3 regions of the Kineococcus mangrovi genome follow, and region 1 is predicted to be linked to each of the others. Evidence: riboswitches for the same ligand, from Rfam matches in the RefSeq annotation. Region 1 holds a riboswitch; each other region holds the start of a gene.
What was found. Region 1 has a riboswitch for S-adenosylmethionine ahead of AB2L28_RS03640 (methylenetetrahydrofolate reductase). Riboswitches for the same ligand answer to the same signal wherever they lie in the genome.

Region 1 (3,754 bases):
AGGACTGCACCCAGCCGTGCTCGGTCACCGCGAACCCGTCGAGCTGCTCGGCGAAGTACTGGACCATGTCGTTGCGCTCGGGTTCGCCGTGGACGAGGACGTCGAGGCCGAGCTCCTCCTGCAGCTGCACGACGCGGTCGATCTCGGCGCGCAGGAACTCCTCGTACCCCTCCTGCGCGAGCTCACCCCGGCTCCGGGCAGCACGCGCCCGGCGGATCTCGGACGTCTGCGGGAAGGACCCGATGGTGGTCGTCGGCAGCAGCGGCAGACCCAGGGCCGTCTCCTGCGCCACCCGCCGCACAGCGTGGTCGCTGCGCCGGAACGCGTCCGGGGTCAGCGCGGCGAGCCGGTCGCGCACCTGCGGCCGCACCACGCCGGAGGCGCCGAGACGATCGGCCCGGGCCGCGGCCGAGTCGGCCAGTCCCGCGGCCACGCCGGAGCCGTCCGGATCGGCCAGGGCCCGGCCCAGCAGGACGACCTCGGCCACCTTCTGGTCGGCGAAGGACAGCCATCCGCGCAGCCGCTCCGGCAGAGCGCTCTCGCGGGACACGTCGTGCGGCACGTGCAGCAACGAGGTCGAGGTGCCCGGGACGACGCGACCGGCAGACCCCTGCATCCGGCGCAGGCTCTCCCGCGCCTCCTCGAGGTCCCCGCGCCAGACGTTGCGCCCGTCCACGACGCCGCCGACGACGGTCTTGCCCGCCAGGACGGACGGGTCCGCCGGCGCGGAACCCTCCACGAGGTCGAGCGCGATCCCCTCCACCGCGCTCAACGCACCGAGGAACTCCTGCGCGTCCCCGTACGGCGTGGCCACCAGCAACCGCGGGCGGCCCGGAACCGCGGCGAGCCGCTCGTAGGCCCCCCGCACCAGGTCGGCCAGGCCGTCGACACGGGCCGTCGCGGACTCGCTCACGAGACCGGGTTCGTCGAGCTGGACCCAGGTGGCCCCCGCCGCGGCGTGGGCTGCCAGCAGACCCTCGTAGGCGGCGAGCAGGTCCTCGAGCCGGCTGATCGGCGCGAAACCCTCCGGGCCGCCGTCGGCGGCCTTGGCCAGGAGCAGGAACGTGACCGGCCCCACGACGACCGGGCGGGTGAGGAACCCGTCGGCCAGCGCCTCGGAGAACTCGCGGACCCCGCGGTCGTCGGCGAACCGGAACGCCGTCGTGGGACCGATCTCGGGGACGAGGTAGTGGTAGTTCGTGTCGAACCACTTCGTCATCTCCAACGGGGCCAGCGTCCCGCGCCCCCGGGCCATGGTCGAGCAGGCCCCGAGGTCCACCCGGCCGTCGGCCCCGACGAGGTCGGCGAAACGCTCCGGCACCGCCCCCACGGCGACGGCGGTGTCGAGGACCTGGTCGTAGGCGGAGAACGAGGACGGGATGGACGCGTCGTGGGCGGGCAGCCCGAGGGCGTTGAGGCGCCGGACCGTCCGGGCGCGGACGGCGGCCAGGGCCGATTCGGTGGCGGCCAGGTCGGCGCGCCCGGCCCACAACGCCTCCATGGCCTTCTTGGTCTCCCGGTCGGGTCCGATCCGCGGGTAGCCGAGGACCGTCGCGTTCCACTCGGGGTGCTGGGTGTGACCGGTCGGTGCGTTCTGGCTCATCGGGTGCGTCCTCCTACCGCGCGGGGGCGGCGTTCGGCGGGTCGGGTGAGGTCCGGGTGGTCGTGCAGCTGCTCGAGGAGGTCGAGCACGGGCTCGACCGCGTTGAAGGTGTAGAGGTGCAGACCGGGGGCACCGACGGCGAGCAGGTCGCGCGCCACCCCGGAGGTGAAGGCGGTCCCCGCCCGACGGCGGACCCGGACGTCGTCGGTGTCCAGTGCCGCGAGCAGGGCCCGGGGGGCGGGTACGCCCGTGAGTTCACCGATCCGTTCCAGCCGACGCACCTCGTGGGTCACCGCGAGACCGGGCAGGAGCGGGATGGTGACGCCCGCCGCTCGCGCGCGTGCGACGAACGTCGCGTACTCGCGGGCGGACCAGCCGACCTGGCACACGGCAAACTGCGCGCCGGCGTCCTGCTTGGCACGCAGGACCGCGAGTTCGCACCCGTCGCGGTCCCGCGGGAAGGCGGCGACGGCGAGGCTGAGCGGGGGGACGTCGACGGGGAGACGTCCACCCCGCTGTGCGAGGCGCCGCCGGTCGGCGACCTGGAGGAGTTCGACGAGGTCGCGGGCCGTCCGGACGCCGTCCGGGTGGGGACGGAACTGCGCCGCACCCGTCCCCACCGGCGGGTCGCCGCGCAGGGCGAGGACGTTGCGGACACCGGCGTCGAAGAACTCGCAGGCCAGGTCGATGACCTCGCGGCGGGAGGAACCGACGCACGTCAGGTGCGCCATCGCGGGCACGGCCGTGGAACTCAGGACGTGGGCCATCAGGTCCCGGCTGGGTCCGCGCGTGGCACCGGCCGCCCCGAACGTGACGGACACGAAGTCCGGCTGCGTCGCCAACAGGTCGGACAGCCTGCACCACAGGGCGTTCCGACCCTCCGGTGAGCGGGGTGGGAAGAGTTCGAAACTCAGGGTCGGCCGTCCCGCCGCACCGGCGACGAGGGGCGCCAGGGTCATCGGGCCGGTCCTGCGCCGGGACGCGGGGACGGCTCGACAAGGGTGTTGCTCATCACGTGCTCCATCGACCTGGCGTTAGCACCCTCGCCCGGGCTCGGGGGGTTGCTGCGGCGTCGTCGAGCCAGGACTCTCGGCCGCTCTGGATGGTGTGCATCGACCATAGAGCGGTCCGCGCGACCTCCACAAGTCCTCTCCTCGCGCCTCCCGGACGAGTACCCGGGTGACCCGGGACGGCGCCCGAGGGGAGTTCGCGGTACGCCGGTGTTGATCGGCGGAACTCCTCGTGGCAAGCTCCTGCACAGGTCATGAGCGCCAGCGACAAGCCCCGGCTCGCTGGCCGGCAACCCTCCTCCGCGGTGGGGTGCCCCGGGTGACGACCTGGCCGGTTCCGAGGTGGGGCCGGCAAGCGCGGACCTCACCGGGGCGACCCGGTCCTCCCGGTGCCGGTCCCCTCCCCCAGGAGTTCCTGCGTGAGCACCAGCACCCTGTCCCCCACCCGTTCGCGCTGCCCGGGGCCCTCCGGTGCCGTCGGCGCCCTGCTGCCCGTCGTCGGGGCCGGCACGCTCGTGCCGCTCGCGACGGGGGGTTCGACCACCTACGCCAACCTCGACAACGCCGCCAGCGCCCCGGCCCTCGTCGCCGTCGCCGAGCGGGTCGCGCAGGTGCTGCCGCACTACGCGAGCGTGCACCGCGGCGCCGGCTGGCTCTCCCGCGTCTCCACGGCGCTGTTCGAACAGGCCCGAGAGGGGGTCGGCGCCTTCGTGGGAGCACGCCCCGACGACCTCGTGGTCCTCACCCGCAGCACCACCGACGCCCTGGACCTCCTCTCGCGCGCCGTCCCGGCCGGGGGGCGCGTACTGGTCGCCGACGTGGAGCACCACGCCAACCTGCTGCCCTGGCAGCGGTCCGCCCGCACGACGGTGGTGCCCGGCGGCGTCGACGCCGAGGAGACCACCACCCGGCTGGAGGCCGAGCTGGCGACCGGCCGGTACGCACTGCTCACGGTGGCGGGTGCGTCCAACGTCACCGGGGAGGTGCTCCCGCTGCGGCGGCTGGCGTGCGCCGCCCACGACGCCGGGACGCGGATCGCGGTGGACGGGGCGCAGCTGTTGCCGCACCGGCGGGTCGACGTCGGGCGGGACGGGGTCGACTACCTCGCGTTGTCCGGCCACAAGCTCTACGCGCCCTTCGG
Region 2 (3,754 bases), on a different contig from region 1:
GGGGCGCACCAGGTTCACGACGAACCCGATGAGCCCGAAGACGAACCGGTTGCCGAACAGGTTGCCCGGCCGCGTCGCGTACAGCGCCGTCCCGAGGACGAGCCCGATGACGCCGGAGGCGACGAGCGAGACGACCGCCATGAACAGCGTCTGCCAGATCGCGGTCCTGAACACGCCGAGGGTGTCGACGAACCCGCTGAAGTCCACGGTCAGACCTCCTCGACCACGTGGACCCCGGCGGACCGCAGCGCGGCCGAGGCCGCGTCGACCGCATCGGGGGTACCGGTCAGTTCGTAGGTGAGGGAACCGGCCCGCCGCTCGCGGACCTCCGAGACCCCGCCGTACACCAGTTCGGCGGTGGTCCCGTGGTCCCGGAAGACGGCGTCGATCCGTTGCTGAAGTCCCGGTTCGTCGGTGATGCGGACGCTCACGAGCCGGCCGGGGTGGTGGGTGCGCAGGCGCGCCAGCGTGTCCGCCGACGGGCGGTCGTGCGTGGCGCTGCGCACGAAACGCTGCGCCGCAGGGGTCTTCGGGTCCGAGAAGACGTCGTAGACGTCCCCGACCTCGACGACCCGGCCCTGTTCCATCACGACGACGCGGTCGGCGATCTGCCGCACGGCCTCCATCTCGTGGGTGATGACGACGATGGTGACGCCGAGTTCGGTGTTCACCCGGCGCAGCAGCGAGAGCACCTCGGTCGTCGTCTCGGGGTCCAGCGCGCTCGTCGCCTCGTCGCACAGCAGCAGCGGCGGGTTCGTCGCCAGCGCGCGGGCGATCCCGACGCGCTGCTTCTGCCCGCCCGACAACTGCTCGGGGTAGGCGTGGGCGCGGTCGAGCAACCCCACGAAGTCGAGGAGTTCGGCGGTGCGCCGGTCGCGCTCGTCCTTCGCGACCCCCGCGACCTTCAACGGGTAGCCGACGTTCCCGGCGACGGTCCGGGACCGGAACAGGTTGAACTGCTGGAAGATCATCCCGATGCGGGACCGGGCCGCGCGCAGTTCCCCCTCGGACAACCTCGTGAGGTCCTGCCCGGCGACGCGGACGCTGCCCGACGTGGGTCTCTCCAGCGCGTTGATGAGCCGGACCAGGGTGGACTTGCCCGCTCCCGAGTACCCGATGACGGCGAGGACCTCGCCCTCGGCGACCTCGAGGGAGACGCCGTCGACCGCCGTGACGGTCTTGCCGCCACGACGGTCGAAGGTCTTGCTGACGTCCGTCAGCGAGATGAGCGCGCTCACTTGCCCTTGGCGGCCTTCGCGTCGGCCTCGACCTCGGTCAGTTCCGCCTGCAGGTCGGCGGCCGGGGTGTCCTCGACGATCGCGGTCGGGTTGTCCTGCAGGAACACCTCCTGCACGGCCGGGTCGTGCCACAGCTGGGCCAGCTGCAGGTACGTCTCGTTCGTGGCGTCGGCCTTGCGGGCCGTGAAGATGTTGACGTACGGCGCCGCGGCGGCCGACTTCGCGTCGTCCTGGACGATGATGTCGTCGGTCGGCAGCTTCGCGGCCGTGGCGTAGTTGTTGTTGACGATCGCGGCGGCGACCGAACCGCTCTGCAGCGCGCTCGCGGTCTGGTCCGCGGACACGGGGACGACCTCGACCTTGCCGGACTCGATGTCGTTCGTCGTGGAGAACGCCGTGCCGCCGTCCTTCAGCGTCACCAGACCGGCCTCCTGCAGCACGAGCAGGCCACGGGCCTCGTTGATGGCGTCGTTGGGGATCGCGACCTTCGCGTCGGCGGGCAGTTCCGAGGCGGACTTCGCGGTGAGGGAGTACAGCGGCAGCGGGTAGACGGCGGTGGCCCCGATGGGTTGCAGGTCGTCACCGGCCTCGACGTTGTAGTTCGCCAGGTACTGGATGTGCTGGAACTGGTTGAGATCCAGCTCGCCCTGCTCCAGCGCCGGGTTCGGCAGGGTGTAGTCGGAGAAGTTGACGAGCTCGACGTCGACGTTCAGCTTCGACTTCGCGAGCTCGGTGTAGGTGCTCCAGTACGGCAGCGACTTGTCCGCGACACCGATCGTGACGGTCTGCGCCTCACCGCCGCCGCTCGCCGCGGTGGTGGCGGTGTCGTCCCGGGTGCTCAGGACGACGGCGACGACCACGACGATCACGACGGCGATCGCGGCGATGACGCCGACGAGGAGGCCGCGGCGCTTGGGCTTGTCGGGCAGGACGGGGGCGTTGGACACGCGATCACTCCGGGAGTCGTTCGGCGGGCGCGCGGCTCGCAGCACTCCGTGATCGACGGCGTCCGTTGATCCGCGCTTGCCGGACGGGGTCGTCCGGCCAGGTCCTCACCTGGGGCACCCCACCGCGGAGGAGGGTTGCCGGACAGCGAGCCAGGGCTTGTCGCTGTCACTCATGACCTGGGGGAACCCTAGCACCGGTGGTGCGGTGGCCGGCCGCCCTCAGGACCGGTGCACGTGGGGGAGCACGACGGCCTGCGCGGCGACCGTCCGCCCGTCGGTCGTGGTGAGCGAGGGGCCGCCGAACAGGACGTACCCGTCGGCGAGGGCGGCGCTGACCTTCTCGCAGAACGAGCGGTCGTCGGGGCCGGTCAGCAGGCGGTAGCTCAGCTTCTCCTCGCTCACCCGGGCAGGGTAGCCCGGGCCCGCTCCAGCGCGTCCTCGACCGCGAGCAGCCCCAGGGCCGCGTCGGCGAGGGCGTCGCCCCGCTTCTTCGGCGACCCCGGTGCCCAGCGCTTCTCGTCGTACTCGGTCGCGGTGCGGCGCAACGCCCCGCGGCTCACCCGCAGTTCGCGCTCCAGGCGCTCGACGAGCTCGGCGGGGGAGGGGGCCGGCGGGCGCAGCGACTCCCCGTCGCCCGCGCGCAGCTGCACGAGGACGTCGTGGTCCGGACCCTCCTCGGCCGTCCAGAACCGCACCGGGCGGTCGACGACGTGGTTCCACACGGGGGCCTGCGCGGACCGGAACCGCAGGACGACCGGTTTCGTCCCCAGCCCCGACGCCGCGAGCCAGTGCCCGGCCACGGGCGGCCGGGTGCCGGCCGCGCAGTCCTCCTCGGCCGCGCTCGTCACGAGCGCGACCCGCACGGCGTCGGCGTCCGGCAGCTCCTCGCGGCGGGGGCCGAGCAGGGGGCCGTGCACCCACGCCTCGGTGACCCGGAGCGTCACGATCCCGGCGGGCTGGCGGTGCACGTGCGCGCAGCGCTCGGCGACGTCCTCGAGGGTGCGCAGGGCGGTCGTCCACTTCACCGGACCCAGTGTGGTCGAGGTTGCGGGCCCGCCCGCCCCCGGGCCTAAGCTTCGCCGGTGGATTCGACCGAACTGAGGGCCCTGCAGAAGCCGTTGAAGGACTCCTACCGGGAGGATCCGGCCAAGGCGCTGGTGCCGGCCAAGGCCGTCGCCGTGCTGGACGGGCAGTCCATCGGCGTCTCCGTCGACGGGTTCGCCGGGACGACCCGCGCGGGTCTGCACCCCGCCGCCGGGGGTGACGGCACCGAGGCCTGCTCGGCCGACATGCTCTGCGAGGCCGTCGCCGCGTGCGCCGGGGTGACGCTGCGCAGCGTCGCGACGGCGATGGGCGTGGAGCTGCGGAACGCGTCCGTGACCGCCGAGGCCCACTGGGACGCCCGCGGCACCCTCGGCGTGGCCAGGGAGGTGCCCGTCGGGATCACCGACGTGACCATCACCTTCGACTTCACCTCCGACGCCGACGAGGCGACCGAGCAGAAGATGATCACCCTGGCCGAGCGCTACTGCGTCATCGCCCAGACGCTGCAGACCCCGCCGAAGGTCA
Region 3 (3,754 bases), on a different contig from region 1:
CTCCGCCGGGTCCAGGGCCAGCTCACCGGCGAGGCGGGCCGTGAAGACGGGGCAGATCTCGTTCTCGACCGTGCCGTCGGCCATGACCGCGCGGTACCGGAACGCCGGCAGCAGCGGCTGCACGTCGGCGACGGGCGCGCCGAGCTCCTGCACCGAGCGCCGGGCCACGGCGTCGGCGGGGTCCTCACCGGGCCCGGGGTGACCGCAGAAGGAGTTCGTCCACGCCCCCGGCCACGTCCGCTTGACCGCTGCGCGCCGGGTCAGCAGCGTGCGACCGGCCCCGTCGACGATCCAGCAGGAGAACGCGAGGTGGAGCGGGGTGCTCGTGTGGTGCACGTCGGCCTTCGGCGCCGTGCCGCAGGGCGTGCCGTCGTCGGTCAGCAGGACGACCAGTTCGACGGTGGGGTCGGCGGGGGCGAGGGTCACCCCCGCACCGTAAGCCGTTCGGCGGCGCACGGCGAGCACGCGACGCCGACACGCGCGCCGCGGCCGCGACCCCGGGCAGGAGGGTCCCCCGTGGTCCCCCGGTGGTCCGTCGCCGTCCCGCCGGCGGTCAGGACCGCGCGGGCGGGGACCACCGGGACACCCCGGCCACCCTGCCCCGGCTCAGGCCGGGACGGGCTGGGTCGCGGCGACGACGGCCTCGTCGAGCTCGGCGCCGAGCTGCAGGTCCTCACCGGCGGCCAGGCGCGCCTCGAGCTCGCGCACGCGCGGGATGACGAGCTCGCCGAACGCCTCGACCTCCTCCTTGACGTGCAGGAACCCGAGGAGCAGCAGGTCGACGCCGACGAGCCGGTACGCCAGGACGCGGCGCGCCACCTCGTCGGGGGTGCCGACGAGCCCGGTGCGGAACCCGTCGTTGTACTGCACGAGGTCGCGGAACTCGCTGTCCGCCCACATGCCCTTGCCGTCCCCGGTGGAGTTGCCCGCCTCCTGGACGGCGGCGCCGAAGCCCTCGACCTTGGTGCGGTCGGCCTTGGCGATGATCTCCTCCAGGACGGCCTCGGCCTCCTCGCGGGTGTCGCGGACGAGGGCGAAGCCGTTGAGCCCGAACCGGACGGTGCGCCCGTTCTCCGCGGCGAGGGCGGAGACCTCGCGGACGCCCTGGGCGGCCCCCGCGATCGACTTGCCGTTCATGAAGTACCAGTCGCTGACGCGGCCGGCCATGGCCTGCGCGGCGGAGGAGTTGCCGCCCTGGAAGAGCTCCGGGGTGACCGCGGGCTGCGGGCGGAACGTGATGTCGGAGGCGTTGAAGAAGTCCCCGGACTGGCTGTAGCCGTCCTCGCCCCAGACCCCGCGCAGGAGCTCGATGAACTCCTCGGACTGCTTGTAGCGGTCGTCGTGCTCGTGCCAGGTGACCCCGAGCTGTGTCGCCTCGTTCTTGAACCAGCCGGACACGATGTTCAGCGCGAGGCGGTTCTGGGTGAGTTCCTGCGCGGTCGCGGCGAACTTGGCGAGCACACCGGGGTGCCAGAAGAAGGGGTGGACGGCGGCGATCACCTTGAGCCGCTCGGTGGCCAGCAGCAGGGCCAGGGAGAACGAGGTGGACTCGTGCTGGGCGTCGGCGCCGTAGGAGGCGAGGTAGCGCACCTGGGTCAGTGCGTACTCGAAACCGACGCGTTCGGCGGCCTTGGCCACCTCGACGTTGTAGGCCGGGTCGTGGCTGGTGCGCTGCTCGATCGTCGAGACGACGAGACCGCCGGAGACGTTGGGGACCCAGTAGGCGAACTTCAGGGGCTCGTGCAGGGGCATCGCGAAACGTCCTCCATCGGTCCTGGCGGTAGCACCCCCGTGGGTTGCTGCGGCGTCGTCGAGCCAGGTCTCTCAGCCGCTCTGGATGGGTTCCCCCGCAGCGTACCCCCTCCGGCGGACCGATGCTCCCGGCTCTTTTCGGGACCGGTACGACGTTGTCCCGCAACGCATGTCGGAGACCCCTCTCCGACTCCGGACGTCCCGGAACCGCTTGACGGGGGTCTGCGGCGGCTGCCACAGTCGAGGCAGGTCATGAGCGCCAGCGTCAAGCCCCGGCTCGCTGGCCGGCAACCCTGGTTCGTCACGGGGTGCTCCGGGTGAGGACCAGGTCCGCAGGAGTTGCGGGCAAGGACGAACCAGGAGTTCCCGTGTCGAAGGACTGTCGCCGCTCCCGCTGAGCGCACCCTCTGCTCCCCCTCCCCACCGGACCCGGCGTCGCGCCGGGCCCGCGACCTCCCCTGCCCGGACGCCGCCCAGGAGACGACGTGATCGAACTGCGCCACCTCACCAAGACCTACGGGGACCCCCCGCACGCCACGACGGTCCTGGACCACCTCGACCTCACCGTCCCCGACGGCAGCATCACCGCCGTCGTGGGCCCCAGCGGCGCGGGCAAGAGCACGCTCGCGCAGTGCGTGACGCTGTTGACCCGCCCGACGTCGGGGTCCGTCGTCGTGGGCGGCCAGGACCTCACCCGGCTGGGTGCGGGGCGGCTGCGCGAGGCGCGGCGCCGCATCGGGACGATCTTCCAGTCCGACGGCCTGCAGACGCGCCGCACGGCCGCGCAGAACGTCGAGCTCCCGCTGCGCTACCTCGGCGTCGTGGCCCGCGACCGGCAGCGGCGCGTGGCCGAACTGCTCGAACGGGTCGGGCTGACCGGGCTCGCCGACCGCTACCCGCACGAGCTGTCCGGTGGTCAGCGCCAGCGCGTCGGCATCGCCCGCGCCCTGGCCCTGCGCCCCGGCGTCCTGCTGTCGGACGAGGCCACCTCGGGGCTGGACCCGCAAGCCACGGCCTCGATCACCGGCCTGCTGCGGGAACTGCGCGACGACCTCGGGCTGGCCATCCTGTTCATCACCCACGAGATGGACACCGTCGTCGACGTGGCCGACGCCGTCGCCCGCCTGGAGCACGGACGGATCGTCGAGGCGGCCCCGCTCCTGGACGTGCTGCGGGACCCGGCCTCGCCCGTCGGGGCGGCCCTGCTGCCCCGCCGCGGCGTGGGCGACGCGGGCGGTCTGGCGGTCTGGGAGGTGCACTACCGCGGTGACGACGTGCCCGCCGACTGGCTGACCACGACGTCCCGCGAACTGGGTCACGACCTCGCCCTGCTCGGGGCCTCGGTCGGGACCGTCGCCGGCCGCACCGTCGGGCACGCCACCCTCGGGGTCCCCGGCGGCGTCGACCCCACCGCCCTCACCACCGCCCTGGACCGCCGGGGGCTGCACGCGCAGGTCCCCGCCGTCCCGCGGGAACTGGACCTCGTGTGAACACCCCGCTCGCGCAGATCCCCGCGCTCATCGCCCCGGCGCTGCTGGACACGCTGCTCATGGTCGGCATCGTCATGACGATCGTCGTCCTGCTCGGGGTGCCCATCGGCGTCCTCGTGCACAACCTGGCCCCCGGCGGACTGCTGGAGAACCGCCCCGCGCACACCGTCCTGTCCTGGGTCGTCAGCACCGGTCGCTCGCTGCCGTTCCTCGTCCTCATGGCCGCGCTCGTCCCGTTCACCCGGTTCGTCACCGGCACGAACATCGGCATCCGCGCGGCCGTCGTGCCGATGGTCCTGGCGGGCACCGCGTTCTTCGCCCGCATCGTGGAGAACTCCCTGCGGTCGGTGCCGCCGAACCTCGTGGCGGTCGCCCAGGCCTCGGGAGCCTCACCGCTGCAGGTCATCACGACGGTGCAACTGGCCGAGGCCACCCCCTCGATCATCGGCGGGTTCACCATCAACACCATCGCGATGATCGAGTACTCCGCGATCGCCGGGACCATCGGCGCC

Region 2: another riboswitch for S-adenosylmethionine. It lies ahead of AB2L28_RS06145 (MetQ/NlpA family ABC transporter substrate-binding protein); the one in region 1 lies ahead of AB2L28_RS03640 (methylenetetrahydrofolate reductase).
Region 3: another riboswitch for S-adenosylmethionine. It lies ahead of sfnG (dimethylsulfone monooxygenase SfnG); the one in region 1 lies ahead of AB2L28_RS03640 (methylenetetrahydrofolate reductase).

What each region holds. Positions count from the first base shown of each region.
Region 1 covers NZ_JBGGTQ010000002.1:124,275-128,028, forward strand. Annotated here, with positions in the region: gene metE (5-methyltetrahydropteroyltriglutamate--homocysteine S-methyltransferase) at 1-1,603, opposite strand, end outside; gene AB2L28_RS03640 (methylenetetrahydrofolate reductase) at 1,600-2,562, opposite strand; SAM riboswitch class I at 2,621-2,712, opposite strand; SAM riboswitch class IV at 2,864-2,977, shown strand; gene AB2L28_RS03645 (aminotransferase class V-fold PLP-dependent enzyme) at 3,033-3,754, shown strand, end outside.
Region 2 covers NZ_JBGGTQ010000003.1:5,134-8,887, forward strand. Annotated here, with positions in the region: gene AB2L28_RS06135 (methionine ABC transporter permease) at 1-207, opposite strand, end outside; gene AB2L28_RS06140 (methionine ABC transporter ATP-binding protein) at 210-1,238, opposite strand; gene AB2L28_RS06145 (MetQ/NlpA family ABC transporter substrate-binding protein) at 1,235-2,185, opposite strand; SAM riboswitch class IV at 2,253-2,363, opposite strand; gene AB2L28_RS06150 (DUF1737 domain-containing protein) at 2,405-2,587, opposite strand; gene AB2L28_RS06155 (DUF7711 family protein) at 2,584-3,210, opposite strand; gene AB2L28_RS06160 (OsmC family protein) at 3,268-3,754, shown strand, end outside.
Region 3 covers NZ_JBGGTQ010000004.1:404,904-408,657, reverse strand. Annotated here, with positions in the region: gene idi (isopentenyl-diphosphate Delta-isomerase) at 1-426, opposite strand, end outside; gene sfnG (dimethylsulfone monooxygenase SfnG) at 607-1,752, opposite strand; SAM riboswitch class I at 1,763-1,844, opposite strand; SAM riboswitch class IV at 2,001-2,110, shown strand; gene AB2L28_RS10850 (methionine ABC transporter ATP-binding protein) at 2,238-3,242, shown strand; gene AB2L28_RS10845 (methionine ABC transporter permease) at 3,239-3,754, shown strand, end outside.